DNA from 3 places in the Kitasatospora sp. NPDC002965 genome. Region 3 is predicted to be linked to each of the others. Evidence: riboswitches for the same ligand, from Rfam matches in the RefSeq annotation. Region 3 holds a riboswitch; each other region holds the start of a gene.
The links. A riboswitch is a leader RNA that binds a small molecule or an ion and turns the genes downstream of it on or off. The one in region 3 is predicted to bind cobalamin.
Positions count from the first base shown of each region.

Region 1: another riboswitch for cobalamin. It lies ahead of ABZY91_RS03220 (ribonucleoside-diphosphate reductase subunit alpha); the one in region 3 lies ahead of ABZY91_RS11385 (cobalamin biosynthesis protein).
Region 2: another riboswitch for cobalamin. It lies ahead of ABZY91_RS38640 (HoxN/HupN/NixA family nickel/cobalt transporter); the one in region 3 lies ahead of ABZY91_RS11385 (cobalamin biosynthesis protein).

Region 1 covers NZ_JBEXNT010000004.1:80,216-90,008, reverse strand. Annotated here, with positions in the region: gene ABZY91_RS03220 (ribonucleoside-diphosphate reductase subunit alpha) at 1-1,228, opposite strand, end outside; cobalamin riboswitch at 1,413-1,555, opposite strand; gene ABZY91_RS03215 (hypothetical protein) at 2,062-2,997, shown strand; gene ABZY91_RS03210 (glycosyl hydrolase) at 3,163-4,635, shown strand; gene ABZY91_RS03205 (hypothetical protein) at 4,850-5,689, shown strand; gene ABZY91_RS03200 (glycosyltransferase family 2 protein) at 5,763-7,214, shown strand; gene ABZY91_RS03195 (hypothetical protein) at 7,243-8,634, shown strand; gene ABZY91_RS03190 (acyltransferase family protein) at 8,645-9,793, opposite strand, start outside.
Region 2 covers NZ_JBEXNT010000185.1:504-10,296, reverse strand. Annotated here, with positions in the region: gene ABZY91_RS38680 (aspartate carbamoyltransferase catalytic subunit) at 1-278, opposite strand, end outside; gene pyrR (bifunctional pyr operon transcriptional regulator/uracil phosphoribosyltransferase PyrR) at 284-907, opposite strand; gene ABZY91_RS38670 (transcriptional regulator) at 1,236-1,739, shown strand; gene ABZY91_RS38665 (hypothetical protein) at 1,955-2,914, opposite strand; gene ABZY91_RS38660 (thioesterase family protein) at 3,244-4,089, opposite strand; gene nusB (transcription antitermination factor NusB) at 4,251-4,688, opposite strand; gene efp (elongation factor P) at 4,693-5,256, opposite strand; gene ABZY91_RS38645 (aminopeptidase P family protein) at 5,312-6,418, opposite strand; gene ABZY91_RS38640 (HoxN/HupN/NixA family nickel/cobalt transporter) at 6,537-7,697, opposite strand; cobalamin riboswitch at 7,729-7,919, opposite strand; gene ABZY91_RS38635 (metalloregulator ArsR/SmtB family transcription factor) at 8,001-8,420, shown strand; gene ABZY91_RS38630 (DNA-formamidopyrimidine glycosylase family protein) at 8,537-9,346, opposite strand; gene ABZY91_RS38625 (AAA family ATPase) at 9,486-9,793, opposite strand, start outside.
Region 3 covers NZ_JBEXNT010000020.1:8,318-18,110, forward strand. Annotated here, with positions in the region: gene ABZY91_RS11360 (M6 family metalloprotease domain-containing protein) at 1-382, opposite strand, end outside; gene ABZY91_RS11365 (cobyrinate a,c-diamide synthase) at 587-2,017, opposite strand; gene cobO (cob(I)yrinic acid a,c-diamide adenosyltransferase) at 2,034-2,639, opposite strand; gene ABZY91_RS11375 (putative cobaltochelatase) at 2,646-4,787, opposite strand; gene ABZY91_RS11380 (cobyric acid synthase) at 4,797-6,311, opposite strand; gene ABZY91_RS11385 (cobalamin biosynthesis protein) at 6,308-7,276, opposite strand; cobalamin riboswitch at 7,375-7,506, opposite strand; gene ABZY91_RS11390 (alpha/beta hydrolase) at 7,771-8,886, shown strand; gene ABZY91_RS11395 (hypothetical protein) at 9,134-9,793, shown strand, end outside.

The sequences.
Region 1 (9,793 bases), on a different contig from region 3:
TGAAGGTCATCCAGCCGTTGCCGGTCTGCGCGAGGGTGCGCATCATCCGGGAGTACAGGGTCTGCGCGGGGATGGTGCGGACGGCCTTGCCGGCCAGCTCGGCCTTGAGGTAGGCCTCGTCGAAGTCGGCGCCCCACAGGTCGACCAGCTCGGGGACGTCGGCCGGGGAGAACAGCGACCAGTCGGCGTTGGCGTTGACCCGGCGCATGAACTCGTCGGGGATCCAGTGCGCGAGGTTGAGGTTGTGGGTGCGGCGCGCCTCCTCACCGGTGTTGTCGCGGAGCTCCAGGAACTCCTCGATGTCCGCGTGCCAGGTCTCCAGGTAGACGCAGGCCGCGCCCTTGCGACGGCCGCCCTGGTTGACGGCGGCGACCGAGGAGTCGAGGGTGCGCAGGAACGGGACGATGCCGTTCGACTTGCCGTTGGTGCCCCGGATCAGCGAGCCGCGCGAGCGGATCCGCGAGTAGGAGAGGCCGATGCCGCCGGCGTGCTTGGAGAGGCGGGCGATCTGGGCGTACCGCGAGTAGATCGAGTCCAGGTTGTCCAGCGGCGAGTCCAGCAGGTAGCAGCTGGACATCTGCGGGTGCCGGGTGCCGGAGTTGAAGAGGGTCGGCGAGGAGGTCAGGTACTCCAGCCGGCTCATCAGGCGGTACAGCTCGGCCACCTCGCGCACCGACTGCTCGTTGTCGCCGACCGCCAGGCCACAGGCGACGCGGAGCAGGAAGTGCTGAGGGGTCTCGACGACCTTGCGGGTGATCGGGTGACGCAGCAGGTAGCGGGACTGCACGGTGCGCAGGCCGAAGTACTCGAAGCGGTCGTCGCCGGCCGGGTCGACCAGGGCGTTCAGCGCCTCGGTGTGCTTGGCGACGAACGCGGCGGTGGTGTCGCCGATCAGGCCCTCGGCGTGGCCGACGGTGATCGAGGTGGAGAAGGAGACCACGCCCTGGGTCGCCGCCTCGTCGACGATCTCCAGCGCGAGCAGCCGGGCCGCCAGCTTCGAGTACTGCGGGTCCTCGGCGATCATCGACGCGGCGGCGTCGATGGCCAGGCCGCGCAGCTCGGCGAAGTCCGAGCCGGCGTTGCGGCCGCGCAGCGCGGCGGCGGCGACGTGACCCGGGTCCACCTGGGGGAGGTCGACGCTGCGGTCGGTCAGCACTCGGAGGAGCGCGCCACCGGGGTCGGAGACCGTACGGTCGGCGGGGGCGGAGCTGGAACCCTGGGCGGGCAGGGTGACTGAGGCAGCGGTGGTCAAGGCGCTCTCTCCTGGCGGCGATCGGCGTCGGTAGATCGGGGGGCCGGGCCGTTCGGGGCAGGGGAGGACGGCGCGGGCGCCCGTGGCGTCGCGCGGCGTGTCGTCCCCGGCCCGCCCGCGAGGCCCGGAAGGTGGTGCTCGTGCTGGGGCCTCTGCGGGGAGGCGCTCGCACACCGTCGGCAGGTACTCGGACTCGCGGGCTCCCATGGGGAGACGGCCGCTCACCGCTGCGGGGCAGTCCCGGACTTGCACCGGGTTCCCCTGCGTCGACAGCAGGGTCGAGCATACATCTAGTGGTGCTCTCTCGATGCGACACCACATGTTGTGCAGCGCGGCGTGTTGGCGCGATGACCGCTGGTACCGGGGCGGGAGCCGGGAAGGGGCGCGGGCCGGGGTTCCGGACGCCCCGGGGCTTGTCAGGATTCGGAAACGGAATGGTGACCGGGGCGGTCGCCGGTCAGGGCCATGCCCTACGATCTCGCCTCATGAGCGACGGAACGGGCGTGCCCGGGGAGTGGTCTGGACAGCCCGCTTCGCCGGGGGAGCAGCCGGCCCCTCCCGCCGGTGCGGGGGGCGCACAGAACCAGCAGCCGGGTGGACCCGGACCGGTGCCGCCGGGGCAGCAGCCCTCCGGCGGCCAGGCCGTGCCGCCGGCACCGGGCGGCTTCGGACCGCCTCCGGCGTCGTACGGACCGCCCGCGCCGCCGCCGGCCCGGCCGCCGGCGCCCGCGGCGCCGCAGCCGCCGCAGTCGATCCAGGTGCCGCCGCCCGTTCAGCCGCCTGTTCCGCCGCCCGCGCCGCAGCCTCCGGTGCAGCCCCAGCCGCCGATGCCGGTGCCCTCGCACCACTGGCAGCATCCTCCGCAGCCGCAGCCGCAGCCGCAGCCGCAGCCGCAGCACCTGCCGCCGCCGCAGCAGACCGAGCCGGACTGGGCCGCGCTCGCCGACCGCAACGCGGCCGAGCACCGGCGCAAGACCCGGTTGAAGATCATCGGTGCGGCCGTCGCCGTCCTGATCATCGGCGGCGCCGTCGCCGGCGGCCTGCTCCTGCTGGGCAAGGACGGCGACGAGAAGCCGATCGCCGGGCCCACGTCGACCGCGACCGGGGCCACCCAGCAGCCGGCGCCGTCTCCGACCGGCTCCGCCAAGCCGACCCCGACGTCCACCCCGACGCCGACCCCCACCCCGAGCGCGACCCCCGACGACCCGTCGAAGCCGCTCTGGGACGCCTCCACCGACCCGGCCCCGCAGGACGCGGCGGCGCTCTTCTCGGCGCTCACCGTGACCGTCAACGGCGCCACCTGGAACCGGACCGTCGTCTCGCTCGACTCGCCCTGCTGGGACGGCAACTCCACGGTCGGCGGTCTCGGCCGGGCGCTCGGCGACCAGGGCTGCCGCCAGGTCCTCCGGGCCACCTACGTCTCCGGCGACAGCGCGGTGACGCTCGGCGTCGCCGTCTTCGACCACAAGATCCAGGCCGAGACGGCACTGAAGAACTACGTCGGCCACCTCAAGGGCGCCGCCGCCCCGGGGGCGCCGGTCTTCTGCGCCACTCCGGGCTGCACCAACACCAAGAGCATCCTGGGGCGCTACGCCTACTTCACCGTCGAGGGTTCCGCCAAGGGCGGCAACACCGCGGACGCCGCCGCGACCGCGGCCGCCACGGGCTTCGGCGAGCACGTGAAGAACCAGCTGCTCCAGCGGGCCAAGACGCCCGCGGCCCCGCCGGCGGCCCCGGCGGGCTGACCGCCCGCCGCCGGCCCGGCCGGCCGTCCCCCGCGTGCCCGCTCGCCGGGACGCGGGGGAGTGTGGCAGGCTCGCGGGCTGTCAGTCGTACGCGTGTCCGGTCGTGGCGGCCCGGGCGTCGCCGCCGGGCCCCCCGGCCGACCCCGGTCTCCGGAGGAGTGCCCCGTGGCCCTGCCCCGCCCGTTGCACGGCAAGCCGGCCGCCCTGGCCGTGTCCGCCGCCGTGCTCGCCACCGGCGCGCTGGTGCTCGGCGGCCGGGACGACCGCTCCGCCCCGCCGCCGCCCGGCCCCGCCGGGCCGACCGGACGCAGCGAACTCACCCTCAACGGCGCCGGCCGCGCCCTGCCCCCCGAGGTCGGCCGCGACCTGCTGGCCCGTGATCCGCAGGCCTCGCCGAACGCCCGGGCCGTCCAGCAGCTGCTCGCCGACCTGGAGGCCACGGCCCGGTCCGGCCGCTCCGGCGGCACGGTGATCGGCCAGCACATCGAGGGGCACAACGAGCGCTACAACCCCGAGTACGGCGACTACCGGGGCACCAAGCCGGTCGGCTACTACTACAAGAAGGCCGCCGACATCACCGGCAAGCTGCCCGGCTTCGTCGAGACCGACCTCGGCCCCGGGTACGGCCAGAGCGGCTGGGGCGTCGGCAACCCGCGCTCCTACTCCGAAGGGCGCTGGCCCGCCTGCGCGGTCGGCTGGCAGTACACCGACGACGCGGTGGACCTGATGGCCGCCGTCTGGTCCGGCCACCCGCGTGCGGCGGACGGTACGTACGGCGCGGCCGGCGTCCAGAAGAACTGCGACGGCACCGCCACCGAGCTGCCCGACAACGGCGGCGCCCCGGCCGGCCTGGTCGGCATGTCCTTCCACCAGCCGTACCCGGGTTCGGACGTCAAGTCCTTCGACCGGGTGCTCTGCTCGTCCTCGCCCGCGGCCGGCGACCCGGCCTGGTTCGGCCGGGTCGTGGACAGCACCGGCGGCACCCCCGAGTACCGGGCGCTGCTGACCGACCTGTCCTTCCTCGCCGACCACCTGGAGTACCTCGCCGCCCACGACGTGCCGGTGCTGCTGCGCCCGTACCACGAGATGAACGCGGCCGACTGCGCCCGCGGCTTCTGGTGGTCCGGCCAGAAGCCGGCCGACTACCAGGCGCTCTGGCGGATCACCTACCACTACCTGGTGGAGACCCGGGGCCTGCACAACCTGCTGTTCGCCTGGACGCCGGTCTCCTGGGACGGCGCCCCGGGCGTCGACCCGTGGAACTACTACCCGGGTGCGCAGTACGTGGACCTGGTCGGGGTGGACGACTACAGCGGCAGCCCGGCGCGCCCGATCGGCACCGGCGAGGTGTGGACCAAGCGCTACTACGACGGCCTGGCCGGGTACGGCAAGCCGCGGATCCTGGCCGAGTCCTTCGCCGTCCCGGTCAACTCCCGACAGCCGGACACCCTGCGGCGCACCCCGTGGACGATCTGGACGGTCTGGGGACAGTCGCTGACGGCGGACAACCTGACCCCGGACCAGCCGCGCAACTCCAACGCCGACGTCAAGGCCACCTACGACGACGCCCTGGCGCTCACCGGCGGTTCGGCGGCGTTCGGGGCGAACGTGGACTGGAGCGGCCTGCACGTGCGGTGATGCCGGTCGGCGGCGGCCGGGGCCCGGGTGCCGGGGCCGGGGAGGCGGACGGCGGTGCGCCGGGCCGGGCCACCGGCTGCGGTCGCGGGCTTCGGTAACAAGTCGGCGGCCCCGGGCCGCCCGGAATTCCGGGCCGTCGACCCGTGTGGCATCCTGTGGCCCGGAATCGAGCGGGCTGATGCCGGGGGACACCCGGCGGGCGGGGGTACGGGAGATGACACAGGTGCGTCCGGACCGCCCGGCCGGTGGCATCGCCGTGGCCTGGGGAGCCGTCCTGCTCTGCTGGGCGGCGTACAACTGCTTCTGGCAGGCCGGTGTCGCCACCTTCGTCAAGGGCATCTTCTACTACGGCAGCGACGCCGTGACCGCCGAGACCGGCAGCCTCAACTACGGCCTGCTGTACCTGGTCTCGGGCATCCTGTTGCTGCGCGGGCACGGCTGGGCGCGCGGGGTGGCGGTCGGTGTGGCGCTGGTCGAGGGCTACAACCGGGTGCGCAGCCTGACGGGTGCGCTGCTGGACGAGCCGCAGCGCCGCTGGTTCACCGGGACGACCGAGGGCTGGCTGAAGCTGGTGACCTTCGGGCTCGGCGTGCTGGTGACGGCGGTGCTGGTCCTGCTGCTGGTCCGCTCGCTGCGGCGGCCGGAGACCGGCCGGGAGCCGGCGCCCGGCCCGTGGGCGGCGCAGTCGCCGTTCCCCGGGCAGACGTTCCCGGGGCAGCCGCCGTTCGGCGGGCCGGTCCAGCAGCACGCCCAGCCGCATGCCCAGCCGCATGCCCAGCAGGCGCCGGCCGCCTGGGCACCGCAGGCCCAGCCCTACCCCCAGCCCCATCCGCAGGCGCAGCCCCACCCGCAGGCGCACCCCCAGCCCTACCCGCACGAGCAGCCGACCCAGACCGGCTGGCCCCAGCCCCAGCCCCAGCCGTACGCGTCCGGTCCGGCGGCCCCTCAGCAGCCCTGGCCGGCCCCGCCGGTGGCGCCCGGACCGGTCACGCCGGGCCCGGTGGCGCCCGGTCAGGTCCGGCCTCCCCAGGACACCCCGCCCTACCCGGGGTAGCCTGCTGGATGCTCCGGCCGTTGGGCCGGACGGATGAACGCTCAGCCGAAGACGACGAGGAACCCCTTTCACCATGACCTCAGCAACACCGGTGCGGACGGTCCTGACCACGTCCCGCGAGGCGGCCAGGCTCGCCGACCGGCAGATGTCGTGGAAGCCCCGGGTCGTCCCCTTCTACCTCTCGTTCCTGGTCATCTTCGGCTTCTCGACCTGGGCCTACGTGCCCAACCCGACCCCGCTCGGCTGGGTGATCACGATCCTCTGGGGCATGCCGGTGTTCGGCGTGCTGATCGGGTTCCAGGGCGTGCTGATGGTGCGCCGCCGGATCCGCAAGGCCGGGCGGATGACCCCGCCGGTGCCGGTCGACGACGACTACCTGATCGTGCTGGTACCGACCATCGGCCGGCACGACACCTACCCGGCGCTGGAGCGCTCGGTCCTCTCGTACGTCGAACACCTGCCGGTCTACTTCCCGTGGATGCGGGTGGACATCCTCACCGAGGAGGGCTGCGCGGCCGGCGAGAAGATCGACGACCTGGCCGCCCGGCACCCGCTGATCCGGGTGGTGACCGTCCCGAAGGCGTACGAGACGCCGAACGGCACCAAGTTCAAGGCCCGCGCCAACCACTACTCGCACGAACTGCGGATCGACGAGGGCGAGGCCGAGGACGACGTCTGGGTGCTGCACATGGACGACGACACCGGTGTCGGGCCGGACACCGCCGCCGCGGTGGCCCAGTTCATCAACCGGCAGCGCCGGGCCGGGGACGACGCCAAGCACATGGCGCAGGGCATCCTGACGTACCCCCGCGAGAACGCCGTCTCCACCTTCACCTGGCTCGCCGACGCGATCCGCCCGGCCGACGACATCGCCCGGTTCCGCGCGATGACCGGCACCGGCACCCCCATCGCCGGCGTGCACGGCGAGCTGCTGCTGGTGCGGTCCTCGGTCGAGGCCACCATCGGCTGGGACTTCGGCCCGAAGACCATCGTCGAGGACGCCCAGATGGCGCTGAACTTCTGCCTGCGCTACCCGGGCCGCAGCGACTGGTTCAACGGCCGCTGCTACGGGGCGTCGCCGGCCGGGGTCAAGGACTTCCTCAAGCAGCGCGAGCGCTGGGCCTGGGGCCTGGTGGCGCTCTGCTTCAACAAGTCCATCCCGCTGCGGTTCCGGCTGTTCATCGGGATGGGCATGGTCAGCTGGGTGCTCGGCCCGCTGCAGCACGTCGGTCTGGTGCTGCTGGTCGCGTGGTTCACCGGGACGATGAACACCTCGCCGGTGACCCAGTCGGTGGTGCTGGTCTGGTCGATCAACTTCGCCTACGTGATCTGGACGTACTGGGAGGGCCTGCGGCTGAACGTGGTCGCTTCGGCGAACCACCGGCGCAAGTGGTGGGAGCCGATCGTGGTGGTCGCGGCCATCCCGCTCTTCTCCTTCCTGGAGGGCTGGGGCGGTCTGCGGGGGCTGATCAAGTTCCTGCGCCGCGAGGAGAACAAGTTCGTCGTCATCGCCAAGCCGGCCTGACGGATCACACGGGACTGCTGCCAGAGCCATGAAACGTTTCGTCATCTTCATCCTGCCGACCGCCGTGCTCGGCATCACCGTGGGCGTCCCGATCCTGTTCGGGGACCACCCGGTCAAGTTCGACCACCGGCGGCCGACCGAAGTGCACTTCGCCGGCGTCGCGGAGGAGCAGGGCCGCGTCTGGGGCTTCGGGAAGGACACGCCGCAGGAGCCCGTGGACACCGGCCCCAAGGTGGTCCGGCCGTGGACCGAGGGCAGCCCCGAGTGGGGCGTCCAGGTGTACTGGCTGGACGACCCGAACGACCCGGAGAGCTTCGTCCAGGGCAAGGTCGACCGCATCGTCGACTACGTGGTCGGGCTCAACGCCAACGCGCTCTCGGTGACGTTCCCGTACTACACGGTGGGTGCCAAGGCCAACGCGGTCGCGGCCCGGCCGACCACGCCCGGCCCGGACCGGCTGGCCCTGCTGCTGGACGCCGCGCACCGCGCGGGCCTGCGCACCACCGTCCGGCCGCTCCTGGACGAGGAGGCGCTCAAGTACACCACCACCGGGAACTGGCGCGGCAACATCGCCCCGGCCGACCGGGACGCCTGGTTCGCCAGCTACGCCGCCTTCCTGACGCCGTACCTGAAGACCGCCCAGGACCACGGCGCGGCCGAGTTCACCATCGGCACCGAGTTCAACTCGCTGGAGAGCGACCCGCACTGGGCCGGGCTGGTGGAGCAGGCGCGGAAGACCTTCCGCGGCGAGCTGGCCTACGACGCCAACTGGGACAACTGGTCCAAGGGCGCGATCCCGGTGCCGGTGGAGCAGACCGGCGTCGACGCCTACTTCCCGGCCAAGTCGGCGGGGGACGACGCCTCCGCGGCGGACCTGGTGGCCAGCTGGAACACCTGGCTGGACAAGCGCGGCAAGGGCGTGCAGCCGACCACCAAGCTGACCGAGGTCGGCATCCCGGCGCAGAAGGGCGCGTACAAGACGCCCGGTGACTTCTACACCAGGCGCGAGCTGAACGAGCCCGTGCAGGCGACCTGGTTCACCGCGGTCTGCCAGGTCGCCCGGGAGCGGAAGCTCGCCGGGGTGTACTTCTGGTCGCTGTACTTCGGCATCGACCCGACCCTGCCGACCACCGAGGACACCCCGCGGATGGACTTCGCCGGGCGGCCGGCCTCGGAGAAGGCGATCCGGGACTGCTTCGCGCAGACGTACGAGGTGCCCGCGGCCCCCGAGGGCCACGGCACCGCCGCCGCGAGTGCGCCCGCCGCCCCGGGCACGACGGCGAGCCCGGCCCCGGGTGCCACCACGCCGGCCCCGAGCAGCCCTGCCCCGAGCAGCCCTGCCCCGAGCAGCCCTGCCCCGAGCAGCCCTGCCCCGAGCGGCTCCGCCCCGGGCAGCCCGCAGGCCACGCGCAAGCCCTAGCAGGACCCGGCTAGGGCTGGGGCTTGGCGGACGGGCTCGTGCTCGTCGACGGCTTCCCGGCCGCCGGCGGCTGGGTCGTCCCGGTCGCCCGGCCGGTCGGCGTGCTCTGGCCGGTGGGCGTGGGCGTGGGCTGGCCGGTGGCGGCCGGCGACGCCGTCTGGGCGGGTGCCTGGGCGGGCGCCGGGGCCGGAGTGCCCGGTTGTCCCCCCTGGGTGGCCTGCGGCGTCGCGGGCGGGGGCCCGTCGGCCCGCACCCCGGCGAGCGCGTCCGAGATCTGCTGCTCCAGCCACGGCGTGACCACCCGCATGCCGGCCGGCGTCAGGTGCACGCCGTCGGTGGCGGGGGAGACCAGGTGGCCGTCGCGGTCCTTCCAGAGGCAGGTGCCGTCCGGGCAGTAGAAGGCGTTCAGGTCGAGCAGTTGGACGGTGCCGGCGGAGCCCCGTACGAACTCGGCGACCTGCTGGTTGTAGCAGGTGCCCCAGGTCTTGTTGATCGCGCCGTTCTCGACCCGCTCGTTCATCAGCAGCACCTTGGCGTCGCCCGCGCGCTGCCGGATCAGGCCGACCGCCTCGGCGAGCTGGGTGCCGTACCGGGTGCGGTAGTACTCGTCGCACGGGTTGAGCCAGGTGCCGTCCAGGTACTGCTCGGCGGCGTCCCAGCCGAGGTGCAGCACGACCGCCTGCGCCCCGGTCCGGCCCAGGTCCCGCTCCCAGCGCCCGGTGCGGTCGCGGCACTCGTCGGTGGTGTCGAACTCCTCCTTCGAGGTGCCGCGCACCCTCTCCGCGCCGAACACGCCGCAGCCGCTGATCCCGCCGTCGACCACCCGGAAGCGGTCGCCGTGCCGGTACAGGCCGGTGGCGAGGTCCTGCGAGAAGGAGTCGCCCAGCGCGAGCACCAGCGGCCGGCCCGCCGAGCCGGAGCGCATGTCGTACGAGACCCAGGCCGGCAGGTACCAGGCGCCGACGGTGGCGACCGCGGTGGTGGCGGCGAGGATCGGGACGGTCGGGAACGGCCGCCAGCGCATGACCCGCACCCGCTCGGTCGCGGTGTGCAGCAGCCAGGCCAGCACCCAGGAGGCCGGTGCGCCGATCGCCAGCAGCATCGGCGGCGAGATGTCGTCGACGAACCGCTGGAGCATCCAGTAGACCGGCAGGTGCAG
Region 2 (9,793 bases), on a different contig from region 3:
GTGAGCGCGGTGTCCTTGAGGCTCTCGCCCTTGGAGACGGACGAGCCCTTGGCGGAGAAGTTGATGACGTCGGCGGAGAGCCGCTTCTCGGCGGCCTCGAAGGAGGTCTTGGTCCGGGTCGAGTCCTCGAAGAAGAGGTTGACGACCGTCCGGCCGCGGAGCGTGGGCAGCTTCTTGACGGCCCGACCGGAGAGCTGGGCCAGCTCCTCGGCGGTGTCCAGAATGAGCAGCGCGTCGTCGCGGGTGAGATCGGCGGCGGAGACGAGGTGGCGCTTCACGCGGGCTACTCCGGGAGGTGCGGTGCGGACGGCTGGGCGGCCAGGGCCTGCGAGGAGCGGGCCGCGAAGTCGCGGTCCCCGACCAGGACGGCGTCCACGCCGTCGCGGTCGGCGAGCCGCACCTGGACGGCCTCGCGCAGCGAGGTGGGCAGGTTCTTGCCCACGTAGTCGGCGCGGATCGGCAGCTCGCGGTGGCCGCGGTCGACCAGGACGGCGAGCTGGACGGCGCGCGGCCGGCCGATGTCGTTGAGCGCGTCGAGCGCGGCCCGGATGGTGCGGCCGGAGAAGAGCACGTCGTCGACGAGGATGACGAGTCTGCCGTCGATGCCGCCGGGCGGGATCTCGGTGTGCTCCAGGGCGCGGGCGGGCTTCAGCCGCAGGTCGTCCCGGTACATGGTGATGTCCAGGGTGCCGAGCGGGATGTCGCGTCCGGTGATCTGGGCCAGCCGGGTGTGCAGGCGCTTGGCGAGGTGGACGCCCCTGGTGTGGATGCCGAGCAGCACGACGTCCTCGGCGCCCTTGGCGCGTTCGACGATCTCGTGCGCTATCCGGGTGACGACCCGGGCGATGTCCGTGCCGTCCAGCACCTGGTGCGGCGGTCGCGGAGCGGTCTCGTGGTGTGCGGTCATGCCGAAGCGGACCTCCTTCCCCGCCTCACGGGACGGGTCTTAAAGGATGTCTGGAAGGGCCCCGCCGACGTGGCGTGGCCTCGGTTCATCGTATCAGCGCGGCCGCCGGCTAACCGACGGCCATCATTCCGCTTCTCCGGGTTCACGCGCCGGACGCACGGCTGATGCGGGCCATTCGCACGACTGCCCCATTCGGCTTGACGCAACTACCTCACTCTACGTAACCTCACAGTGAGTTACGAGATGGGCGTCGAACCTACCGGTAGCGACGCCGGCAATCGCCCGTGACCCACCACTGAACGCGAAGCAATCTCGTCCGGGGAGATCAATGTCCAGCGACTACGCGAAGCAGCTCGGAGGCAAGCTCCGAGCCATCCGCACTCAGCAGGGGCTCTCCCTGCACGGTGTCGAGGAGAAGTCCCAGGGGCGCTGGAAGGCAGTCGTCGTCGGCTCGTACGAGCGCGGCGACCGTGCGGTCACCGTGCAGCGGCTGGCCGAACTGGCGGAGTTCTACGGGGTCCCGGTGCAGGAGCTGCTGCCCGGCGGGACGCCCGGCGGTGCGGCGGAGCCGCCGCCGCGCCTGGTCCTCGACCTGGAGAGACTGACCCAGGTCCCGTCCGAAAAGGCCGGTCCGCTGCAGCGTTACGCGGCGACCATCCAGAGCCAGCGCGGCGACTACAACGGCAAGGTGCTGTCGATCCGCCAGGACGATCTGCGCACCCTCGCCGTGATCTACGACCAGTCGCCGTCGATCCTCACCGAGCAGCTGATCTCCTGGGGTGTGCTCAACCCCGACGCGCGCCGCGCGGTGCGCGAGGAGGAGGCGGGCTGAGGCTCGCCGCACCGTCTCCCGCCGCCGCGGGAGACCGGAAGTACCCGAAGCAGCGGCCGGGTCAGTACCCAGCAGAAACGTCACGGCGCGGCTCCCCTTCCGGGAGCCGCGCCGCGGCGCGTCCTCGGCGACCCCGCACCGGCCGCCCCGGCTTCCCGCCCCGCCGGCCCGCCGCTCCCCCGGCGGACCTCTCGGCGGACCGCTCGGCAGACCACTCAGCAGACCGTCTCCAGCCGGTAGCCCGGCTCCGCGGCCACCCCGTCCAGCCGGACCGGGCCGCCCGCCGGCGCCCACACCCGGCCCTCGCTCGCCCAGGCCCAGGCCGTCGGCCGGTACTCCCCGCAGGACGCCGCAGAGCCCTGCGCGCCGTGCAGCACGGCCAGGGCCGGCAGCTCGCGGGCCAGCCCCGTGCAGAGCACCGCGCAGAGCAGCTCCAGGTCCTCGTCGTTGATCCGCACCACACCGTCCTCCCACTGGAGGACCCGGGCCGCCGCGGTGAGCCGCCCGCCGGGCGCGTCCACCGCGAGGCGCAGTTCGTAGACCCCGCTGCCGGCGCCGAGCAGCATCCGGCGGAACACCTCGGCGCCGCGCTCGTAGGCCGCCCGCACCACCTCGTCGCGCTCCCCGTACAGCCCGCCGTCGAGCAGGAGGTCGGCATGGCGCAGCGTCAGCCCGTTCTCCCGGGCCCGGACCAGCCGGGGGACGTAGTCGCCGACCAGCTCCTCACCCTGGTAGGCCAGGAGCTGGGTCTGCAGCGGCGGGTTGACGAGGTACCGGTCGCGGGCGGCCGGCTCGGCCGGGTCGAGCCCGTGCAGCAGACAGAAGTCGGCGAAGTCCTGCGGGTGGAACATCCGGGCCCGGACGGTGTCGAAGCGGCGCCGGGCCTCGGCGAGCAGTTCGGCGGTCTCGTGCAGGTACTGCTCGTGGTCCGGGGCGTCGGAGAGCTGCCAGGCGCGGGCCCGCTCGAAGTCGGCCGCGCTGGCCAGTACGCCGATGACGAAGGCCTGGCCTCCGTTGTCGGCCCGGTGCCGGTCGCGTCCCTCGATCCGCTCGTGCCCCTCGGTCCGCTCCGCCCGGTCCGCCCGCTCGGCCCGCTCGTACCGGGAGCGCGCCCGCGGCCGGGGACCGGCGGCGGTGCAGTCGGGGGTGCGGCGGGCGCGGCCGTTGCGGCTCATCGGGACTCCTCGGGCGGGCGGGCGGCGGTCGGGTCGGCGGCGGGGGTCGCCGCCGACCGTTGTCCTCCCCAACCCCGCGTGGCGCACACGTACGGCGTGTCACAGGACTGTAACCGAGGGTGAATCGGGTGTTTGGAGTCACGCACGGTTGTGCGGACGGGCCGTCACGCCCCGCGCATCCGGCTCACGCGCCGTCGCTCGGTCACGCCTCGTACTGGCCCGATCACTCCGGGCTCAGGAGAACCGGCGCACTCGACCGGCCTCGCGCCTGCCTGCCCACTCCGCACGCCGGGCGCTCCGACACGACCGCGCGCCCGTCCCGTGCAGCCTCACGCCTGGCGCGGCACCCGGGCCAACTGGCGGGACTGCGCGACCAGTCGGCCGGCCTCGTCCCAGACCTCGGCGTCCTCCTCGAAGTACCCGCCGGCCAGGTTCCGGGTGGCGTGCACGACCCGCAGCCACCCCGGAACGGGCTTGGCCCGCAGGTGCACGGTCAGTTCGACGGTCGGCGCCCAGCCCGGCATGCCGAGGTCGAAGGTGACCGGCGGCAGCGCGTCGGCGACCAGCAGGAGGAGCAGCGGGTCGGGCTCGCGCCCGTCGGCGAGCCGGAACCATCCCTGGATCCGCCCCTCCCCCGACGGCTGACCGAGCGCCCAGCCGATGGTGGACGGGTCGAGCCGCATGTCGAACCGCTCCAACAGGGCGGCCTGCGCGATGAGTTCCTTGGGCGCGTGCTCGACGCCGACGCACTGGTCCGGCGGCGGCAGCTGGGGCGGCCGGGCGCTGGTGCGCACCTCGCCCTCGATCGCGGCGAGGTCGCCGTGGGTGGCGATCACCCGCAGCCGCTCGACGCCGTCCTGGCTGAGCGAGGCGGTGCCGGTGGAGAGCGAGCGGCCGGTGCGGATCACCTCGGTCCGGACGGTGGCCGGGCCGGGCGTGGAGGCGGAGAGGTAGTAACCGCTGATCGAGACCGGGTCGGCGTGGTCGGCGCTCTCCGGGCGGGAGCCGTGCTCCAGCGCGAGCGCGTGGCCGGCCACCGCGAGAAGCAGTCCGCCGTTGACGCCGCCGCCGATCTGCCAGCCGGCGCCGAGTTCACCGTCGTACCGGCCGGACTCGTCCGGATGCGGGGTCAGCGCGATGCCCTGGTCGAACTCGCTGCGGATCGCCGTGGTCATGGGGGGTGGCCTGCCCTTCGCTGCGGGGTCGCCGACGGGCGTGGGCCGCCGGCGCACCGGGTTACTGGCGAGTAGGGCACCAACATACGCCACCACGGGAGAACGCACGACGGCCGTCGGACCGTTCCCGGTCCGACGGCCGTCGGTGACGTGGGGAGCCGCTACCGGCGGATGCCGGGCTTCAGCTCCATGAAGCGGGCGAGCAGGCCGTTGACGAAGGCCGGGGAGTCGTCCGTGGAGAACTCCTTGGCGATCTCGACCGCCTCGTCCAGGACGACCGCGTCAGGGACGCCGTCCTCCCAGATCAGCTCATACGCGCCGAGCCGCAGGACGTTGCGGTCCACGATCGGCATCCGGTCGAGCGTCCAGCCGACCGAGTACTGCGAGATCAGCTCGTCGATGCGGCGGGCGTACTGGACGTAGCCCTCGACCAGCTCCATCGTGTACTCGCCCACCTGCGGGGTGCCCTCGTCCGGCTTGGGCTCCCGGGCCCGGGCCACCCAGTCGGCGAGGACCGTCAGCGGGTCGACCCCACGGTGGTCGGCCTCGAACAGGATCTGGAAGGCTCGCGTGCGGGCCTTGGTGCGTGCGGACGACACGGACTTACTTCACCCGGCCGAGGTAGCTGCCGTCGCGGGTGTCGACCTTGATCTTCTCGCCGGTGACGATGAAGAGCGGAACGGCGATCTCGGCGCCGGTCTCCAGCGTGGCCGGCTTGGAGCCACCGGTGGAGCGGTCGCCCTGCACGCCCGGCTCGGTGTGCGAGATGAGCAGCTCGACCGAGGCCGGCAGCTCGATGTACAGGGGGGCGCCCTCGTACATGGCGACCAGGGCCTCGAAGCCCTCCAGCAGGTACTTGGAGGCGTCGCCGACGACGGCCGGCTCGACCGGGATCTGGTCGTAGGTGTCCGTGTCCATGAACACGAAGTTCTCGCCGTCCTTGTACGAGAACTGCATGCCACGCTTGTCGACGTTGGCGGTCTCGACCTTGGTACCGGCGTTGAAGGTCTTGTCGACGACCTTGCCCGTCAGGACCTCCTTGAGCTTGGTGCGCACGAAGGCCGGGCCCTTGCCGGGCTTGACGTGCTGGAACTCGACGACGGACCAGAGCTTGCCGCCCTCCAGCTTGAGGACCATGCCGTTCTTGAGATCGTTCGTGGAAGCCACGGGCGCACTTACTCCTGGATATAGCTGTCAAGGAACCAAGGGGTTGCGTCCTGGGTCACAGGGCGAGGAGCTCCTTGGTGGTGATGGTGAGCAGCTCGGGCCCGCCCTCCTCAAGGGGGCGCACCACGAGCGTGTCCTCGATCCGGACGCCTCCCCGGCCCGGGAGGTGGACTCCTGGACCGACGGTGACCGGCACGCGGCTGTCCAGTTTACCCATGTCCGAGGGACCGAGGCGCGGCGCCTCCCGGATCTCCAGACCGATGCCGTGACCGACCGGGCGCGGAGAGGTCTCGGTGTGCCCCGCCGCCTTGAGGATCTCCCGCACGGCCCGGTCGGGCACACACTGCTCGACGCCCGGTCCGAGCGCCTCCCGGCCGGCCCGCTGGGCGCGGAACACCAGCCGGTGCAGCTCCACCTGCCAGGGCGCGGGGGCCGCTCCGATCACGAAGGTCCGGGCCGTCGACACCCCGTACCCGCGGTACCGCGCGCCGAGCACCACGGTCAGGAAGTCGCCCTCCTCCACCCTCCGGTCAGTGGGCTGGTGCGCCTGCTGGCCCGAGTGGCTGCCGGTGCCGACCGAGACCGGGAAGGCCGCCCGGTCCGCGCCGTGGTCGATCATCCGGCGTTCGAGCTCCATCGCCAGGTGCCGCTCGGTCCGGCCGACCAGGATCGACTCCAGCAGCTCGCCGAGCGCCTGGTCGGCGATCTCGGCCGCGATCCGCAGGTCGGCGATCTCGTGCTCGTCCTTCACCACCCGCAGCCGCTCCACCGCCTGGCCCAGGTCGTCGAGCCGCGCCCCCTCGGCCAGTCCCGCCACCGCCCGGTGCCGGGTGACGGTCAGGTCGTGCTCCTCGACCGCCAGCTTTCCCACCCGCAGCCCCGCCACGGAGGCGGCGGCGGCCAGCGCGGTGTCGGCGCCCGCCGCGACCGGCACCTGGGTGACGTCCGGGGCGATCAGGTGCTCCCCCGTGTCGTCCGGCGGCAGGTCGTCCGGCAGTGTCAGCAGCACCTGATCCCGGGTGAGCAGCAGCGTCGCGCCGCACGGCGGGCACCCGGTCAGGTACCGCACGTTCGCCGCCCTGGTGATCAGCGCCGCGTCGGCCCCGGTCGCACTGCAGTGCTCCCGCAACCGCTCCCGCCGGCCCGCGTACGCATCAGACATGGGTCGAGCGTACGAACCCGCACCCCGATCCGCCCGCCGAACGCCCCCACCCGGGCACGCGGACGGCGCCCGCCGGACCCGTGGGGACGTCCGGCGGGCGCCGCCCGGTCCCGCGTGGCTACGAGCCGTCGCCGGCCGGTTCGACGACCGGTCCGGCGGCCGGCACCGGCCGGACCGCCTGCGGGCTCCACTTCCGCTCGACACCCGCCAGCCGCCAGTACGCGATGGCCGCGGCCCAGACCACCACGAACAGCGCGACGATCGCGTAGCCGACGTTGTCCAGCGAGATCTCCGCGACCCAGCCGCTCACCGGGTCGGTGAGGTCGAGCTTCTCGTGCAGCACCCCGACCAGCTCGATCGTCCCGATGATGAACGCCACCGCGATCGACAGCCCGGTGATGGTCAGGTTGTAGTACACCTTCCGCACCGGGTTGGAGAACGCCCACTGGTAGGCGAAGTTCATGAACGTGCCGTCCAGCGTGTCGAACAGGCTCATCCCGGCCGCGAACAGCAGCGGCAGGCAGATGATCGCGTACCAGGGCAGGCCGGAGGCGGCGCCGGAGCCGGCCATCACCATCAGCGACACCTCGGTCGCGGTGTCGAAGCCCAGGCCCAGCACCATGCCGACCGGGAACATCTGCCCCGGCCGGGTGATCGAACGGGTCGCCCGGTTGAGCACCCGGGCCAGGAGGCCCCGCGCGTTCAGGTGCTCCTCCAGCTCGGCCTCGTCGTACCGCCCGGCGCGCATCGAGCGGAACACCTTGAGGATGCCGAACAGCGCGGCCAGGTTGAGCGCGCCGATCAGGTAGAGGAAGACGCCGGAGGCCGAGGTGCCGACCACGCCCAGCCACTGGTGGGTGGTGGACTCGTCGTCCATCAGCGTGCCGGCGAGCTGGGCGCCGCCCGCGACCAGGGCCGCCATCAGCACGACCATCGAGGAGTGCCCGAGGGCGAACCAGAAGCCCACCGAGACCGGCCGCTTGCCGTCCGCCATGAGCTTGCGGGTGGTGTTGTCGATCACCGCGATGTGGTCGGCGTCGAAGGCGTGCCGCATACCGAGGGTGTAGGCGGTGATGCCCAGGCCCACCCCGAAGACCTGGGTTCCGACCTCGTACTTCTCCGGCGCGACCAGGAAGATCAGGGTGCCGAAGGCCACCACGTGCATGGCCAGGATCACGCCCATCAGGCCGGCCGTGCGGAGGGTGTCCGCCCGTCTCCAGCGGAAGGTCGGCAGGGCGGTGGACACTGCGGGATCGGCGGCGGTCTCGGGCAGGGTCATCGTGGGATCACGCTCCAGCACCTCGTGGAAATACTTCGTGAGATGCCGTGGCCGGTCTCCTGGCTTACGGGCTTCCGTACCCGCCTTCCCAGGTGCGCGAGGCACCCAGTGGCGTCGTGGGCACGGACGACTCCCCCGATCACAGTGGCGAGGGCCGCTCCGGACTGGGACCTCTGGGGTCCTCCACCGGTCTTCCCGAGCACCACGGCGGGGATCAACGTAGAGGTCCCCGAACACCCGTGCAAGGCTGCGCACCTGCGCAGGTGTCAAGGATCACAGGTCGCCGGCTGCAAGAATGCGGGCATGCATCTCGTACCGGCCGACCGCGCGGGCCATCGCACCATCGACGGACACCGGGTCTGCGAGGCGATCGCGGCGATCGGCGACACCGGCCACGTCCGCGCCTGGGCCGAGCGGTTCTCCCTGCTCGCCGACCCCGGGCGGCTCTCCCTGCTGCTCGCCCTGCACCGGGCCGGTCCCCTGGCCGTCAGCGACCTGGCGGTCGCCACCGGCATGCGCGACCCGGCCGTCTCGCAGGCACTGCGCCTGCTGCGCACCGCCGCCGTGGTGGCCGGGGAGAAGGACGGACGTGTGGTGCGCTACCGGCTTGTGGACGAGGCCATGCGCCCCCTGCTCGACGAGTGCGCCGGTGACGAGCACGTCGAGTTCCCCGACCACCCGGCCGACGGGGTGGAGCCCGGGAGCGCCGCCGCGGCCGGCTGACCGACCGGCCGGGCAGGGGGGCAACCCCGGGTCGGCACCCCGGGCGACGGCCGGGCGGCACCCGGTCGGCTGCCGGGCGGCTCCGCCCCGGAGCCCCCGTCACCTGCCCGGAACGGCTACGCCCGCTGGCAGGACGGGCACCAGAAGAGGTTCCGCGCCGCGTGCTCCTCGGTCCGGACGTCGGTGCCGCAGACCAGACACGGCATCGCGGCCCGCCGGTACACGTAGACCTCGCCGCCGTGGTCGTCCACGCGCGGCGGGCGGCCCATCGCCTCCGGGGTGTGCTCCGGCCGGACGGTGTCGATCCGGCCCGCGCCGACACCCTCGTGCATCAGCGCGACCAGGTCCGTCCAGATCGCGTCCCACTCGGCGCGGCGAAGGTCGCGGCCGGCCCGGTGCGGGTCGATGCCGTGCCGGAACAGCACCTCGGCGCGGTAGACGTTGCCGACCCCCGCCAGCACCTTCTGGTCCATCAGCAGCGCCGCGACCGTCGTCCGGCTGCCGGATATCCGCCGCCAGGCGAGCTCCGGATCGGCATCGCCCCGCAGGGGGTCGGGGCCGAGCCGGGCGGCGACGGCCGCCTTCTCCGCACCGGTGATCAGCGCGCAGGTGTTGGGACCGCGGAGGTCGGCGAAGTGGTCGTCGTTCTCCAGACGCAGCCGGACCAGGCCGACCGGCACCGGAGCGGGCCCGTCGCCGAAGGTGAAGCCGCCGTACAGCCCGAGGTGGACGTGCACCCACGCGTCGTCCGCGAAGCCGAGGAACAGGTGCTTCCCGGTGGCCTCCGCCGCGACCAGCTCCCGGCCGTCGATCAGCGCGGCGCTGTCGGTGAACCGGCCCTGCGGACTGCTGGCGCGGACCGGACGGCCGCCGAAGGCCCGGTGGTTCTCGGCGGCGAGACGGTGGATGATGTGGCCTTCCGGCACGGGCGCGGCTCCCCCCGGTGGTTCGATCAGGACCCGTCCATCATCGCAGTCGGCACCGACAGGCCGGCCGCGACGACGGAGGGCCGCACGGTCGGAAGGCCGCACGGAGCGGAGGACCGGGACCGGCCGGACGGGCCGCTCAGCGCACCGGGATGCCCAGCAGCCGGGCCAGGATCACCCGGTCCAGCTCGGCGGCGGTCGCCGCGACGTCCAGGTGGGAGTTGTCGATGATCGGCAGCCCGGAGTTGTACCAGCCGGCCATCCGGCCGTGGATCCGGGCCACCTCCTCGTCCCCGAGCCGCCGGTTGCCGCCCCGCCGGGCGTTGCGGCTGAGCACCGAGTCCAGGCTGGGCAGCAGCACCACCGGGATCATGCCGGGCCCGATGTGCCGCTTCCAGCCGCCGAGGCCGATCGCCGGGCGGTCGGGGAAGACCGCGTCGTCGATGA
Region 3 (9,793 bases):
CGAAGAGCAGCTGCTCGAAGTGTTCGACGGTGTGGGCGGGGTCGTGCGGCCGGTCGGGGAAGTCGACCAGGAGGACGAGGGTGCGGATCTCGCCCTTGAGCTTCCTGGACGGACGGGTGATCAACTGGGCCCCGGTGCTGGGACCGGGGCGGACGGCCCCGTCGTCGAGGCCGATGAGGTTCTCGCCGCGGCGCTGGGAGCGCCAGACGTAGTAGTACTGCTCGAAGGTGATGTCCCGCGGCAGCCGGCGGGTCCTGATCAGCTCCCGGTAGTGGGCACGGAGAGCGGCGAGGGCGTCGGGTGACATCGGCACGGGGCAGGGGTGGTGGTCGTCGAGGGAATGGTGGGGGCGGTGATGCAGCGGGGTTAAGGTGTGACGCATAGTGACGGCTCCTTAGAGCCTGTTCACCCCGCGGGGGCGTGTTCGGCGCCCCGCCGAGTGGGCGGTCGCCGGCAATCGGTCGGCTCGCCGAGTGGGTCGGGTCTGGCCGGTACCGGTCGCGAATGGGGCGATATGCGGTTATCAGTCCCTATTTTGACGCCCCGGGCGGTGAAAGCACCAGGGTCGAAGGGGGGTCGGTTCCCCTCAGTTCGCCCGGTGGGCCGCCGCGGCGGCCGCGAACGAGGCGGCGAGCTGCGGAGATCCCGCCCAGTGCAGATGCAGATACGAAGCGTGAACGTTTCCGGCCGCGAAGCCCTCGGTGCGCGGGCCGGTCGGCAACCGCCAGCCCCAGGCGGCCCGTTCGCCGGCCCCCGGTTCGCAGACGGTCCGGTGGAACTCGTGCCCGCGCACCCGGGTGCCGGTCGGTGCCAGCGGCGAGTCGTGCAGCGCCACCGCCTCCCGGTACCCGAGGGTCAGCCGCTCGGTCATCCGGGCCGAGGTGTCCAGCACGCCGCACATCGGCAGGCCGTCCAACTCGCGGCCGAGGTAGAGCAGTCCGGCGCACTCGGCGGCGACCGGCCCGCCCGAGGCGGCGAACGCGGCGATCGCGGAACGGAGTTGCCCGTTCGCGCTGAGTTCCCGGACGTACAGTTCGGGGAATCCGCCGCCGATCACCAGGCCCGCCGTGCCCTCCGGCAGCCCGTCGGCGTGCAGCGGGTCGAACGGGACCACCTCGGCGCCGGCGGCGGTCAGCAGCTCGGTGTTCTCCGCGTACGAGAAGGAGAACGCGGCGCCGCCGGCCACCGCGATCCGCGGCGCCCCCGCCTGCGGCGCCCCCGCCTGCGGCGCCCCCGCCCGGGGCGCCCCGGCCACCGGAAAGCCCGCCGCCACGAGCTCGGCCATCTCCGCGGCGGGGTCCCACGGCTCGGCGTCCAGCGGCGGCGCGGTCCGCGCCAGCGCCAGCACCGCGTCCAGGTCCACCGAGGCGGCGACCAGCTCGCCCATGTCGGCGACCGCCCGGAGTGCCTCCGCCGAGCGCTCCACAGCCGGGATCAGGCCGAGGTGGCGGGACGGCGTGGCGACCGCCGCCGAGCGCCGGACCGAGCCCAGCACCGGCACGCCCGAGCCCTCCTCCAGGGCCTCGCGCAGCAGCTGCTCGTGCCGGTCGGAGGCGACCCGGTTGAGGATCACCCCGGCCAGTCGGACCTCCGGGTCCCAGGACGCGAATCCGTGCACCAGCGCGGCCACCGACCGGGACTGCGACGAGGCGTCCACCACCAGCACCACCGGTGCCCGCAGCAGCTTGGCGACGTGCGCGGTGGACGCCAGCTCGCCGCGCCCCGAGGCGCCGTCGTACAGGCCCATCACGCCCTCGACCACCGCCACGTCCGCACCGGCCGCGCCGTGCAGGAAGAGCGGCGCGATCCGTTCCGGTCCGCACATGAACGCGTCCAGGTTGCGGCCCGGCCGCCCGGCCGCCAGCCCGTGGTAGCCCGGGTCGATGTAGTCCGGGCCGACCTTGTGCGGGGAGACGGCCAGCCCGCGCGCGGCGAGTGCCGCGATCAGGCCGGTGGCGACGGTGGTCTTGCCGGCGCCGGAGGACGGCGCCGCGACGACGAGACGGGGGATGTTCACGTTCAGGGTTTCCGGTCTACCACTCGATACCGCGCTGGCCCTTGCGGCCGGCGTCCATGGGGTGCTTGACCTTGGTCATCTCGGTGACCAGGTCGGCGAAGCCGGTGAGCGCCTCGGGCGCGTACCGGCCGGTGACGACGACGTGCTGGCTGCCCGGACGGTCCTTCAGGACGGCCACCACCTCCTCCGGGTCCACCCAGCCCCAGTGCATCGGGTAGGTGAACTCGTCCAGCACGTAGAAGCGGTAGGTCTCGGCGGCGAGGTCGCGCTTGACCTGCTCCCAGCCCTCCTTGGCCGCCGCCTCGCTGTCCATCTCCATCTCGGAGGAGCGCTGGATCCAGGACCAGCCGGAGCCCATCTTGTGCCAGTCGACCGTGCCGCCCTCGCCGGAGGCGCCGAGCACGCGCAACGCGTTCTCCTCGCCGACCTTCCACTTGGCGGACTTCACGAACTGGAACACCCCGACCGACCAGCCCTGGTTCCAGGCGCGCAGCGCCATGCCGAAGGCCGCGGTGGACTTGCCCTTGCCGGGTCCGGTGTGGACGGCGGTGATCGGCATCGTACGGCGCTGGCGGGTCGTCAGGCCGTCGTCGGGGACACTCTCGGGAACACCCTTGGGCATGTCGGCTCAGGCCGCCTTTCGCGTAGTGGTGGTGGGGCGGTTGTCGCGGACGAGGGAGGCCACGCCCTCGGCCCGCAGCTCGTCCAGGGTCACGGCGGTGGCGCGGAGCCGTGCGGCCAGCGTGCGGGCCAGGCCGAGCCGGACCGGTCCGGACTCGCAGTCCAGCACCACGCTCGCCACGCCCTGCCCGGCCAGCAGCCCGGCCGCCCGGTGCGACTGCGCGACGGCGTCGCGGGCGCCGGTGGCCCGGCCGTCGGTGACCACGACCAGCAGCGGGCGGCGGTCGGGGTCGCGCAGCCGCTCGACCCGCAGCACCTCGTGGGCGCGGAGCAGCCCGGCGGCCAGGGGGGTCCGGCCGCCGGTGGGCAGCGTCTCCAGCCGGGCCGCGCCGACCTCGACCGAGGAGGTGGGCGGCAGCGCCAGTTCGGCGGACCCGCCCCGGAAGGTGATCATGCCGATCTTGTCCCGGCGCTGGTAGGCGTCCATCAGCAGGGACAGCACCGCGCCCTTGACGGCGGTCATCCGCTGCCGGGCCGCCATCGAGCCGGAGGCGTCGACCACGAACAGCACCAGGTTGGACTCCCGCCCCTGGCGGACCTGTTCGCGGAAGTCGTCCTTGTGCAGCACCAGGGCGCGGGACGCCCGGCCGCGCGCCACCTGGTGCGGTGCGGCGGCCCGCAGGGTGGCGCTCAGGTGCAGCCGGGCCAGCCGGCCCTGCGGGCGGCGGGACCTGATGGTGTGGCCGCCGTCGGTCTCGGCGGGGGATCGGCGGCCCTGTGCGCCGCGCCCGGTGCCGTCGACGGCGAACAGCCGGGTCCGGTACGGGTCGCCGGCCGCGACGGGCGCCGACTCCCGGGCGGGGGAGGGGTGCTGGGCCGGGACGGGCTGCGGGAGCGCCGGGTCCTCGTCGGGGGAGGTGGCGTCGGCGCCGGCGGGCGGGCCGTCCGGGCCGGTCGGCTCGGGGGCGCCGCCACCGCCGTCGGGGCCGGGTCCGTCGCCCTCGGGGCCGTCCGGGCCGTCCCCGGGGTCCGGGTCGGGGTCCTCGTCCGACTCCCGGGCCTCGGCCCGCCCCTCCGCGAGGGCCTCCTCCTCGTCCTGCCGGGCCTGCTCCTCGCGGGCCTCCTCCTGCTCCTGCCGGGCCTGCTCCTCCAGCGTCCGGTCCAGCAGCTCCTCGTCCAGCCCGGGCGCGTCGAAGGGGTTGCGCCGGCGCCGGTGCGGCAGCGCCAGCTGCGCGGCCTTGCGGACGTCCTCCTCCAGCACCTCGGTGCGCCCGGACCAGGCGGCCAGCGCGACGGCGGTGCGCGCCATCACGATGTCCGCGCGCAGCCCGTCCACCTCGAACGCGGCGCAGACGGCGGTGATCCGGCGGAGTGCCGCGTCGGTCAGCTCCACCTTCGGCAGCAGCTCCCGGGCGGTGGTGATCCGCAGGGCGAGCGCCCGCTCGTCCTCCTCGAACCGGTCGGCGAAGCCCGCCGGGTCGGCGTCGTAGGCGAGGCGGCGGCGCACGACCTCGGCCCGCTCCACCGGCTCCCGGGTGGCGGCGATCTCGACGGTCAGGCCGAACCGGTCGAGCAGCTGCGGCCGCAGCTCGCCCTCCTCCGGGTTCATCGTGCCGACCAGCAGGAACCGGGCCGCGTGCCGCACCGAGACGCCCTCGCGCTCGACGTACGAGCGGCCCATCGCGGCGGCGTCCAGCAGCAGGTCCACCACGTGGTCCTGGAGCAGGTTGACCTCGTCGATGTAGAGCACGCCGCGGTGCGCCTGCGCCAGCAGGCCCGGCTCGTACGCCTTGACGCCCTCGGCGAGCGCCCGCTCCAGGTCCAGCGAGCCGACGATCCGGTCCTCGGAGACGCCGACCGGCAGCTCGACCAGCCGGGCCGGGCGCGCGGACGCCCCGGCGCCGGCGTGCGCGCCGTCCGGGCACTGCGGGTCGGGCGCGGCCGGGTCGCAGGCGAAGCGGCAGCCGTCGACGGTGGCGATGGACGGCAGCAGGCCGGCCAGCGCGCGCACCATGGTCGACTTGGCGGTGCCCTTCTCGCCGCGGACGAGCACCCCGCCGACCGCCGGCGAGACGGCGTTGAGCAGCAGCCCGAGCCGTAGGTCGGCCATGCCGACGATCGCGGTGAACGGGTAGCGGACGTCACTCATGATTCTCGCTCACGATTCTCCCCAAGGGGCCCCGGGCGGCAGGAACGGCAGCGATCCGGCCGCCGGCACCCCGCCTTCGATCAGCTTCCACAGTGCGTCGGTGTCCGCGTGTTCCTCGATCAGCTCCCCCAGTCGGTCCAGCCGGGCCTCGCGCGCCGCCGCGAACGAGGTGTCCGGCGCGGGGACGAACGCCCGGCCGGCCGATGCGGCGACGTCGCGCAGCAGTTCGCGCCGGAAGCCGTCGTTCTCCAGCGCGCCGTGCCAGGTCGTCCCCCAGACGGAGCCCACCCGGCAGCCGTCCAGGAAGGGGGTGCCGCCCTCGACGGTGACCACGCCGTGGTGGATCTCGTAGCCCTCGACCCGCTGCCCGTACGCCTCGCCGACCGGCCGGCCCAGCACCTTCTCGACGCCGAACCGGACGTGCGTCGGCAGCAGGCCGAGCCCCTCCACGGCGCCGGCCTTCGACTCGACCTCGTCCACGACGGTCCGCGCCAGCATCTGGTAGCCGCCGCAGACGCCGAGGACCGGACGGCCCTGCGCCGCCCGCGCCTTCAGCGCCGTCTCCAGGCCGCGCTCGCGCAGCCAGGCGAGGTCCGCGACGGTGGCCCGGGTGCCGGGGAGCACGACGAGGTCGGCGTCGGCCAGCTCCTCGGGCCGGGTGGCCCAGCGGACCAGCACCCCGGGCTCCTGGGCCAGCGCGTCCAGGTCGGTGAAGTTCGACAGCCGGGGGAAGCGCACCACGGTCACCCGCAGCACGTCCGCGCCGAGCGGCCCGCGGCCGGCCGTGCGGTCGACCACGGTGGACAGGTCGAGCGAGTCCTCGGCGTCCAGCCAGAGGTCGGGCAGCATCGGCAGGGTGCCCAGCACCGGGCGGCCGGTCAGCTCGCGGAGCATCTCCAGCCCGGGGGCGAGCAGTCGCGCGTCGCCGCGGAACTTGTTGACGAACCAGCCGGCCACGTGCCGCTGGTCCTCGGCCGAGAGCAGCGCCAGCGTCCCGTACATCGCCGCGAACACCCCGCCCCGGTCGATGTCCCCGACCACGACGACCGGCAGCCCGGCGGCGGTGGCCAGGCCCATGTTGGCGATGTCCCGGTCCCGCAGGTTGATCTCGGCGGGCGAGCCGGCGCCCTCGCAGATCACCACGTCGTACCGGCGGCGCAGGTCCGCGAGGCACTCCAGGGCCCGCTCCAGCAGCACCGGCTTGCGGTCGCGGTAGTCCAGCGCGCCGACCTCGGCGACCGCCCGGCCGAGCAGCACGACCTGGCTGCGGCCGTTCGCGCCGGGCTTGAGCAGCACCGGGTTCATGGCCGCCTCGGGCTCCACCCGGGCGGCCTGCGCCTGCATCGCCTGCGCGCGGCCGATCTCGGCGCCGTCCGCGGTGACGAAGGAGTTCAGCGACATGTTCTGCGCCTTGAACGGCGCGACGCGGACGCCCTGACGGGCCAGCCAGCGGCAGATGCCGGCGGTGACCACGCTCTTCCCGGCGTCCGAGGTCGTCCCGGCGACCAGCAGTGCGTTGCTCATGCCCCACCCCTTCTCCTGCTCAGGGCCGCCCGGAGCAGCAGATGCCCGGCGACCGTCGTACCCAGCGCCAGCGCGCCCACCCGTCGGGAGAGCACGCAGGCCCGCTCGATGTCGTCCACCCCGACCGGCCGGAGCTCCTCGCCGAGCACCGGCCGGTGCTCGACGCGCTCGCCGTACCGGAGCGTCCCGCCCAGGCGGACGCCGACCGCACCGGCGAAGGCCGATTCGGCCTGGCCCGCGTTCGGGCTGGGGTGTGCGGAGCCGTCCCGCCGCCAGACCCGCCAGGCGGTGCGCGGTTCGGGCGCGGCGGCGACGGTCAGCAGCGCGGTCAGCCGGGCGCCCGGCCAGCCGGCCACGTCGTCCAGCCGCGCGGAGGCCCAGCCGAACCGGGCGTACCGGGGCGAGCGGTGGCCGACCATCGCGTCCAGGGTGTTGACGGCGCGGAACGCCAGCAGGCCCGGTGTGCCCGCGAGCCCGCCCCAGACCAGCGCGTTGACCACGGCGTCGGCGGTGTTCTCGGCGACCGACTCGACCACCGCGCGGGCCAGCTGGGCCTCGTCCAGGGTGCTCGGGTCGCGGCCGCACAGGTGCGGCAGCCGCTCCCGGGCCGCCGTCAGGTCGCCCGCGGCGAGCGAGCGGCCGATGGTCCGGGCCTCCCGGGTCAGCGAGGTGCCGCCGAGCACGGTCCAGGTCGCGGCGGCGGCCAGGGCGGCCCGCCCGAGCGGCCGGCGGCCGAGCAGCCGGTCGGCGGCCACGGCGCCGGCCGTGACGGTGCCCACGCAGAGCGCGGTGTAGGCGGTGCCGGTGGCGCGGTCGTCGCGCCAGATCCGCCGTTCCAGCCGGTTCGCGGCGGTGCCGAAGACGGCGACCGGGTGGCCGCGGCGAGGATCGCCGAGCCGGGTGTCGGCGAGGTATCCGGCGACTGCGCCCGCGGCGAACGCGGCGGCGCGGGTCAGCGGACGCACGGCGGGGTGCGGTGGCGGGTCGTCGCGGCCGGGGCAGGCTGCATCGCGTGGGTGTCCTCACTCAGGGTCCGCGCCCTGGATCGACGTACCGGGGGCGAGAGTCTCCTGGCTTCCGGGTCGGACGCACGCCCGGGCCTTCCAGCGGCTTCTGACGGCTCGCCGTGGCATTGTCCGGACGTGCTCCCCGGTGACAGTGGCGGGACCGCGCCGGACTCGCACCGGCTTCCTCTGCTTGCCTCCGTATGGCTGAAGGATCCCATCACGCCCCCGAACCGGGAGTCAACCGAGGTCACGGAGCGTTCGGTCACACCGCCGGTCCTCGCGCGGCCCCCGTCCCGGCCCCGCGCGGGCCCGCCCCGGAGGCTCTCGCCCCGGTGTGACGTTGCTCCCGATCTGACACGGACGGCCGTGTCCTACTGGCCACCGGCCGCCGCCGCTAGTGGACTGGGGCCAGAACACCCTCCGGCACCGGGACTTAACTGCGGGGAGCGAGTATGCGTTGGGGAATCGCGGCCACCGTGGCCGCCGCCGCCGTCGGTACGGGGGCGGCCGTGCTGGTGATCGGCCGGCGGGCGTCCGAGCGGATGGTCCACCCGGCCGTCGCGGCCCGGGCGAGGTCCGGCCCGGTGCAGGTCCTGACCCTCGGCGCGGGGCGGGTCGGCTTCACCCGCGGCCCGGAGAGCGAACGCCCCGGCCGCTGGGCCGTGGAGTGGGGAGAGGGCGGGCACGCGGTCGTCGGCGAGGTCCTGCACAGCGACGGGAAGGGCGTCACCCGCCGCCTGCTCCGGGCGGACCGGGGCACCCTCACGCCCGGTACCGAGGTCCGCTTCACCCCCCGGGTCCATCTCGGGGACCCGACCACCGCGCTCGGGATCCCGTTCACCGAGACCGCCGTCGAGGGCGAGCTGGGTGCGCTGCCCGCCTGGCGGCTGGACGGCGCGCGGGGCACCTGGGTGATCCTGGTGCACGGCCCTGGCGCCGACCGCTCCCAGGCTCTCCCGGTGCTCCCGCTGCTCCGGCGGCTGGCCCTGCCGGTGCTCGCCGTCAGCTACCGGGGCGACGCGGGTGCGCCGGCCTCCCCGGACGGCCTCGGCCACTTCGGCGAGACCGAGTGGCGCGACGTCGAGGCGGCGATCCGGCGCGCGCTGGACAGCGGCGCCGGCAAGGTCGTCCTCTACGGCTGGTCGCTCGGCGCCACCACGGCCCTGCAGACCGCGGCCCGCTCCGGCTGGGCAGGCTCGATCAGCAGCCTGATCCTGGACTCGCCGGTGCTGGACTGGCCGGCCGGCGCGCGGCGCGGTGCGGCCCGGGCCGGCTACCGGGGCGTGGCCGCCGAACTGGGCGCGCTCGCCGCCGAGGGACGCACCGGCCTGGATCTGGCCGACTTCGCGCGCCTCGCCGACGGCACCGACCTGCGCGTCCCCACCCTGGTGCTGCACGGCCCGGACGACCCGGTGGCCCCGTTCCGCGCGGCCGAGCGCCTCGCCGGGAGGCGCCCGGACGTGGTCAACCTCCAGGCCTTTCCCGGCGGTGACCACGCCGCACTCTGGAACACCGACCCGGAGCGCTACGAGGAGACCCTCCGCCGTTGGCTCACGCCCTTCCTCTGAGCGCGCCCGGCCCGGTCCACCCGGCCGCGGCGGCTCCCCGTCGCCGCGGCCGCTTCCCCTCTCCCTTTCCTCCCCGCTTCCCCTTCCCTCCCTCCCCCGGTCACGAGTGGCATGGACCCGCCACTAAGATCAAGCCAGTCGGTTTGGCCTCTGTTGCCCGATCTTGTGGAGGCCCCGCGCCCGCCGCCCGGCCCGCGCGTGCAACCGGATGTGACAGATGGCCGGTACAAGGGGAAGACTGCTCGACGTGACGTCTCGGAACCCGCGCGACCGTGATGCCCCGCTCCCGCCGACGATCGGTACCGGTGCGACGGTGACCCGTCTCCCCGGAACTGCCCACCGCCCCGCCGGCGCCAGGCCGGGGACCTCCGGCGTACCCCGCCGACGAGGCCCGGCCCCCGCACCCGGCCGCGGCCGGGTCCCCGTGCCGGAGGGCTTCCCCGCACCCGCCGAACTCGCCCCGCTGGCCCGCCGCATGCTGGTCGACGCCGTCCGGATCGCCCGTTGGGCCGGCGACCTCGACGAGGTCGACAAGCGCGGCGAGCTGCTCCCCGACGACGCCCGGGCCGCCGGCCGCGCCCTCGCCATGACGGTGGGCGCCGCGGCCAAGGCCTGGGGCCAGGCGCTGCTGGTCGGCCTGGTCGAGGCCAGGGACGGCGGCGCCGTCCCCGGCTGGCGCCTGCACGCCTGGGAGCACGACGACGAGGCGGTGGTCCGCGGCTGGTCGGCACTGTTCGACGCCTGGACCCTGCTCGCGCCGGTCCCGCCCGCCGCCCTGCGCGGCGTCTTCGCGGTGCTCGCCGGGCAGGCCGTCGACCAGGCCCCGCAACTGCTCTCCTTCCTGCACCTGGTGGACGGCCCGGTCGCCGACATGGAGCTGCTGGAGCTGCTCCGGCGCGGTCTGGAC